One region of the Paenibacillus riograndensis SBR5 genome, then DNA from elsewhere that is predicted to be linked to it. Evidence: riboswitches for the same ligand, from Rfam matches in the RefSeq annotation. Region 1 holds a riboswitch; each other region holds the start of a gene.
The links. Region 1 has a riboswitch for cyclic di-GMP ahead of PRIO_RS11200 (FapA family protein). Riboswitches for the same ligand answer to the same signal wherever they lie in the genome.
Positions count from the first base shown of each region.

Region 1 (2,272 bases):
TGCCGGTGCCCCTGTTCAACCGCCATTTTTTCCAGCGTATCGATTATAACGGACCCCAGTCCGCTTTTGCGGTAAGGAGCGCTCAGGCAAATCCGTTCAAGCTTAGCCCACCCTTCCACACTCCTTAGTCTGGCCGTTCCCACAGGAAGCCCTTCCTGATAGAGCAATATATGCTCCGCGTCTTTTTCATGATCATCAAATTCATCTGCCAGCGCCACGCCCTGCTCCTCCACAAACACTTCCCGCCTGATTCTGAAAGCCTCCTGCAATTGTTCTTCGGTGGTCACCCGCTCTACCCGCATGTTCGATCCCGCTCCTTCATTATATCTGCTTAATGCCTGCCCAGAAGATCTCCCAGATATCCTTCAGGCGCCGCCCGAATTCCTCCTGATTATAAAAAAACATCTGCATGGCAATGCCATCCTGTAAACAATAATAAGCCGAGAGAAGACTTTCCGTATGCTGCCGCCGGATCTCCCCGGAGTTCATGCCTTCCTCAAAAACAGCCCGGTAAAATGCCGCTGAGCGCTGCTCCATCATTGAAATCTGCTGCTCCAGCATCTCCTGAAAAAAAGGCGCCGGGAATTGGACACTCCTTTTATAAAAAGCGGTCAGCACCGGGTACTCCACCCTATAATAATAGGTCCGGTATACAATCTCACGCAGTCTGGCCTCTACAGGTGTGCCAAGGATTTCCTTGTACAGCTGGTCAAGAAATTCAATATAATGCCGGGCCATTTCCTGAAAGGCCGCTATAAACAAATCCTCTTTTTTGGGAAAATAGGTCGCAATGGACTGTTTTTTAATCCCTACCAACTGGGCAATCCCCGCCAATGAAGCTCCTTCAAAGCCTTTTTCGGCAAATTCGGACAATGCGGCTTGCAAAATAGCGTGGGCTGTCATTTTTCTACCGCCTCCCTGACGACCGTCAGGAAGAATTATCACATGGCTCCCCCGCATTTGTCAATCCAACCGTACAGACACCTGCTGGCCGGTAGCCATTTAATCTATATAAATATATAATTAAATATTGTAAATTAGTGACTTTAGTACTAAAATGAAGGTTGCAAAAGTTTATATATTTGAATTTTTAATTATGATTCCTTTGCCGGCTTCAGTCGGGTTACATACCTGATTCGGCTAATCATTGATCCATTTCATAACGGCAAACTATCTGAAAGGATAGGACGCAAAGCAATGGGCCTAAAGATGCAAACATCGCATCCATGGCTGCCAGGCTGCCAAGAAGACGCTGAACTGTGCGGGTATCCGTTAGGGTACCGTATCTGCTGCCGGGATACTCTTATGTCCAAATGCCCATTGATTATATAAAAAGGAGCCAAACGCAATGCCACAGCGCACCACCGAGAAAAACGGCATTATTATTGTCCAGAACAACCAGTTCTACATTACCTCCCCGCTGCCCGGCGGCAAGCCGGCAATCCTTTCCGCTATCCCGCCTGTTGTGCTGGAGCTTAATCATCAGCCGGTAGCTGGTCCCGTACCCGTTGTATCCTCCGACCGGGTTACCTGGTCCATACAAGAACCGCCTCCCTATGAGATCACCGTCTCCGACGATAAACTCCAAGCCTTCCTTACCCTGAACCGTGTCGAACAGTATAAATGGAATCTGGTGAACAGCCCGGCGTCGAGCCATCTCGCGGTAAGGGCTGAAATGGACTCTTCCGCTCTGCTGTCCACCCTCGGGATTGAACAGATTATTGCCGATTTGGAGAAAAAAACGATTTCGCAAAACCTGAATATCCCCGCCATCTATGCAGAATTGAATCATCCGACCCATCTGCCGATTTGTGTGGCGGAAGGCAGGCCGCCTGCTGCAGGCGAAGACGCCAAGCTTGATTTGTTTTTTTCCGGGCTTGCCGGAAACCCTTTCAATCCCTTAGAAGAGGCTGCGGATTCCCCCGATCCACTCCGGATTCCCTGTGCCCGGAAAGGCGATGTCATTGCCCGCAAGCACCTTCCCCGCGACGGTGTACCCGGGTACGATGTATACGGCAGTATTCTGCCCGCCGCACCTCCCAGGGATATCAAAGTTGTAGCCAAAGAGGGCACTCTGCTGCTGCCAAGCCATGAAATTACAGCCCTTACAGAAGGCCGGCCGCGTGTGACCGGCACAAAGGTCAAAACTTTCGATATCACAACCGCATATACCGTTCCGGGCTGTGTGAACCGCCATACAGGCAATATCGTCTTCTCCGGCGATGTAATTGTACACCAGGACGTGGAAGACAACTCGATCATCGAGTCCTTA
Region 1 covers NZ_LN831776.1:2,770,868-2,773,139, reverse strand. The annotation lists gene PRIO_RS11210 (GNAT family N-acetyltransferase) at 1-302, opposite strand, end outside; gene PRIO_RS11205 (TetR/AcrR family transcriptional regulator) at 322-903, opposite strand; cyclic di-GMP riboswitch class I at 1,155-1,246, shown strand; gene PRIO_RS11200 (FapA family protein) at 1,349-2,272, shown strand, end outside.

Region 2 (2,272 bases), 1.9 Mb from region 1:
TTTTTTCGGAAGCCGGAAGTGGGTATTTTGAAAAAAATAAGCACTAGATAAAGTGAACCTGAAAAACTAACTTTCGGAGGTGATTTTCATGCGCAAGTTCTCTTACTTAATTATTCTTGCCGGGATTCTGCTGATGCTGTATCCCAAAGCAAATGAATGGTACAACGACTGGCAGCAGCAGAAGCTGCTGGAGGAAGCCGAACAGGCGTACAGTGAGATTTCGCCTTCACCGTCTCCGCAGTCAGATCTGCACAAACAATATGCTGAAGTCACCCAGCTTCTCGCCGAGGAATCTTCTGAGGGTGACCTGGCGAAAGCGACAGAAGCGCCGGCTCCCGAAATCAAGCTGGGAGGCAAGATCACAGGCATTATCCAGATCGACAAAATCAATTTGAAGCTGCCCGTACTGGAAGGGGCGACTAAAGCCAACATGAAGCATGCTGCCGCCCACATGAAGGAGACCGCGGCTATCGGGCAGGTTGGCAATGCTGCGATTGCAGCTCATAGATCGAGAACAGCAGGCAGGCTTTTTAACAGGCTCAACGAAGTTGAGGTCGGTGATACCATATCCGTGCAAACAAAGGAACAGGATTACCAGTACGTAGTGTATGATATTTCAATTGTAGAGCCTACGGATGTTTCCGTATTAAATGGACATAACGATGATAAAATACTCACTCTGATTACCTGTGATCCATTGGTCAATCCCACTCATCGCCTGATTATTCATGCCAGATTGTCTTAAATCCCAAAATAGCTGCGTCCTAAAAGCAGTATATTAAAATTTAATTAAAAAATAGTAGAAGTCTAGTGATTTGGGTCTTGAATATAGATATAAATATGATACTATATAACTATAAAAGCTAAGCACGACAACGGCAAACCTATCGAAAGGTAGGGACGCAAAGCTAAAGGGCCTTCCCGCTATGGATGGCAGCCAGCTACCGAATGAAGAGGCTTTTTTTGTTTGTTCTTAAATATGAATCTATCAATCTACATTAGAAGTAGGAACAGATAAAGCTTATACGATAACGGCAAACCTATCGAAAGGTAGGGACGCAAAGCTAAAGGGCCTTCCCAATACGAATGGCAGCCAGCTACCGAAAGGGGTTTTATCCATGAAAAAGTTCTTTTTTACGTTGTTAACATTGTTTGTAGTTGCCACTTCCGTCCAGACAGGATCAGCTGAAGCTGCCAGCACGGACACAGGCTGGTTGAATACATCGCAATTGAATCAAGGGGTTATCGCTGTTTCCTATGAAGTTCCTAAGGACAAGCGTATTAAGCTCATGATTACTAAGGACAACAATAGCTACACATATAACCTATATGCTTCTAAGCCCAATGAAACCTTCCCGCTGCAGCAAGGTAACGGTTCGTATAAAATATCTGTTCTGGAGAACACTACCGGCAATAAATACAAAGTGATGTCCTCCGAAACCGTAGACCTCAGCATGAGCGATGCGAACGACGTATACTTGAGCTCCGTACAGAATGTGAAATGGAGTTCTTCCGATAAATCAGTTCTGAAAGCTGCTCAGCTCACACAGGGGCTGACCACTGATGAACAAAAGGTAAAAGCAATATACAACTACATCGTTTCTAATGTGAAATATGACTATAGCCTAGCTTCCAGTGTTACGACTGACTACATCCCCAACAATGATAATACACTGGCCACCAAGAAGGGGATTTGCTACGATTATGCTTCATTGTTTGCAACCATGCTCCGCAGTCAAGGCATACCTACCAAATTGGTGATGGGGAATACCAGCTATGTGACTTCATACCATGCCTGGAACGAAGTCTTGCTTGACGGCAAATGGGTGACTATCGACACTACAGTTGATGCCGGTTTAGGCAAGAACAACAAAGAAACGGGATTAATTAAAGTAGCAAGCAAATACTCTGCAGCGAAATTCTACTAAGAGAAGTGAATATACAATCAACAATAGGATCTTTGGAGATAACCCGCTTAAATATTAAGTGGGTTATTTTTCTTTTTCTAAAGGGTTGCTTTTTTATATGACTATGGGGTATTATAAGTAAGCGTTGTTGGAGCGCTGCTAAGTAAATGAAGAATGATTGAATAAATTGTTCAAAAAAAGCTTGCATTGCTCAAACAAACGTGGTATATTATAAGAGTTGCTGGTGACGAGAAAATCATCGCCGACAACGAGTTTGATCTTTGAAAACTGAACAACGAGTGAGTGGGATTTCACGTAAGTGAGATCCAAAATGAGAATGCAAATTCTCGTCAGATGTTTCAAAA
Region 2 covers NZ_LN831776.1:861,653-863,924, forward strand. The annotation lists gene PRIO_RS03765 (GtrA family protein) at 1-31, shown strand, start outside; gene PRIO_RS03770 (class D sortase) at 89-745, shown strand; cyclic di-GMP riboswitch class I at 868-949, shown strand; cyclic di-GMP riboswitch class I at 1,024-1,105, shown strand; gene PRIO_RS03775 (transglutaminase-like domain-containing protein) at 1,119-1,928, shown strand.
Region 2: linked by a shared signal. The riboswitch ahead of PRIO_RS03775 (transglutaminase-like domain-containing protein) and the one ahead of PRIO_RS11200 (FapA family protein) in region 1 are both predicted to bind cyclic di-GMP.

Region 3 (2,272 bases), 2.1 Mb from region 1:
TTCTGGGAGTACCCTGTACTGGAGGGGGAGCAGTGACCTGCCGGGACTGCATAACCTTTTGGCGGAACAAAAAAATATTTAGCGGCCCAAGCCATGATTGGGTATGAACCGGCTGACTCGCGGGTAATCTTCTTATAGGATGTTTGGTGCTGCCACTGTCCCGCGCGATCATCAGGATGTATAAGAAAGGGCGTATGCATAGGAAATGGGAAGTCTCCTTATTGCGTGGCTTTGTATGCTGTGTTTGTATTTTTCGTTTGAGGATAAGGTAAGCCGGAAAATTATACTTCCCGTGGCCCTGGTCGTTTTTTTCGGCACACTGGGTTATTGGAAGCTTTTAATGTAATTTTTATGCAGCTATCAGCTTGTTTTCAGGTTAAGGATATATATTGAATGTACCAAACACTCCCCGGTGTTTATAAATAGCTTGCAGGGTCTTGCCAGCTCCCATGGTGAGGCCCGTTTTATTTTGTCTGGCTGATCCTTGCGCTGCATGGGGTGGATAAAATAACCACTGGTATTTATAAAAAAGGGTGATTTTATGTGATATTTTTCACAATAAAATAATAAAAATTGTTTTATATTAAAATTGAAATATAAAAGATTGAAACGTAACAAAATAAAGCACCTCAAAAGGAGAATTATGATGAGTCATGAAGGAAGTCTCCGCCGTGGGCTGGTATTCGGGTTGTTTTTGAGTATTCCGTTGTGGGTGTCCATGATTGGCTGGGTTCAGCTGCTGTAAATCCCAATTCGCTATATCCGCAATGTCTGGTTACGGGAGCGTATATAGCATTACATAGAGAAGGATGAAGAACTGCTGCCGGTTGATTCCGGGGCGGTTTTTTGTTGTGCAGTCCTAATTTGCAGGGAAGTTCTTGCTCCTTAAGGAGTACATATAGCTAGGAATAAAGGTTCTGGATAAGATTTGAAATTATAGTTCGAATATACTAAATTTTAATATTAAAAATTGCAATTAAATACAAGATCTGATACTTTGAAAAAGGCAAAAACCATTCTGTTGAGAGATTTCCTTCTGGACAGGAAGGCTGGAAATCCTTATAGATAGCGGGTTTGTCCATGTTTCAGGCAACCGCGACTTGAAAAAATAGTTAAGGAATAGATTGACAATCGGGCAGGGAAGAGGCTAAACTGAAATTAGTTCAAAAGTAACAAATGTCATAGACTACATAAGTTTTATTTAATCTATATTTCTCATGTATAAACGCAAACCGTCTGAAAGGACGGGACGCAAAGTCAGGAATCTAATGCCCGACCAGGGCTATGATCGTCCGGCCGCCGTGAAGCTGACCCTTCGTGGCGGTCTTTTTGTTGTTATAGTTTTTCCGCAAAATCATAGAATAAGTTACTAGGAGGTGCAAGGCGATTGAAAAAAAGATCACTGAAAGCAGCAGCTCTGATTCTGACAGGAGTATTAGCATTGAGCAGCACGGTTACCTGGGGATGGAATGTTAAAGCTGCGGGAAATATGCCGTATATCCCTACCCCTGTCCTGGGTGTTGCCGGCAATTTTAATGCATTTATCTTTGGAGATTTCACGCAATCTTACGATCAGATTCATGGAAGGCTCGCGGCTGAAGGAAATATTACGTTGCAGGGGTACGGTGTTTCCAAGGATGCGCCCGGCGGGGATGTGCTGGTTGCCGGCAAAAATCTCACTCTAACAGACGGAACTATATATGGGGCAGCTGTATACGGAGGCACTATAAGCACCACACGGGCGGATCTCAAGGAGACCCCCCGCCAAGGGACGCCGATTGATTTTGCGGCCGAGGAACAGTTTTTGGTCCGGCGTTCGGATGAATTGGCCGCATTGACGCAGACACAGCCTTTTGTAAAAGAATATGGAAAAATGACGATTAACGCTCCGGATGCCTATAATGTCATTCATCTGGCCGCTGCTGATTTGGCTGACGCCAACGGGCTGCAGTTCAACATAGCAGGTGATGCCACCGTCATTATTAATGTGGGCGGAAGCGCTGTGAAAATTCCCAATTTTCAATTCTGGGGAGGCAAACCCCGCAAAGTCCTGTTCAATTTCTATGAAGCTGCTTCTGTGAATATCGGGAACACGACAATCGAGGGCACGATATTGGCTCCTCATGCCAGTGTCTTTTATGATCATGCAGAGCTTCATGGCACACTGATTGCAAAAGCGTTCAGCGGTTATGTACAGATGCACCACTATCCGTATGAAGGCTCCGAACCGCCTGCAACGCCGACGCCGACGCCGAGTGCGACGGCGACACCG
Region 3 covers NZ_LN831776.1:682,645-684,916, forward strand. The annotation lists gene PRIO_RS02990 (ASCH domain-containing protein) at 1-36, shown strand, start outside; cyclic di-GMP riboswitch class I at 1,217-1,304, shown strand; gene PRIO_RS35340 (choice-of-anchor A family protein) at 1,388-2,272, shown strand, end outside.
Region 3: linked by a shared signal. The riboswitch ahead of PRIO_RS35340 (choice-of-anchor A family protein) and the one ahead of PRIO_RS11200 (FapA family protein) in region 1 are both predicted to bind cyclic di-GMP.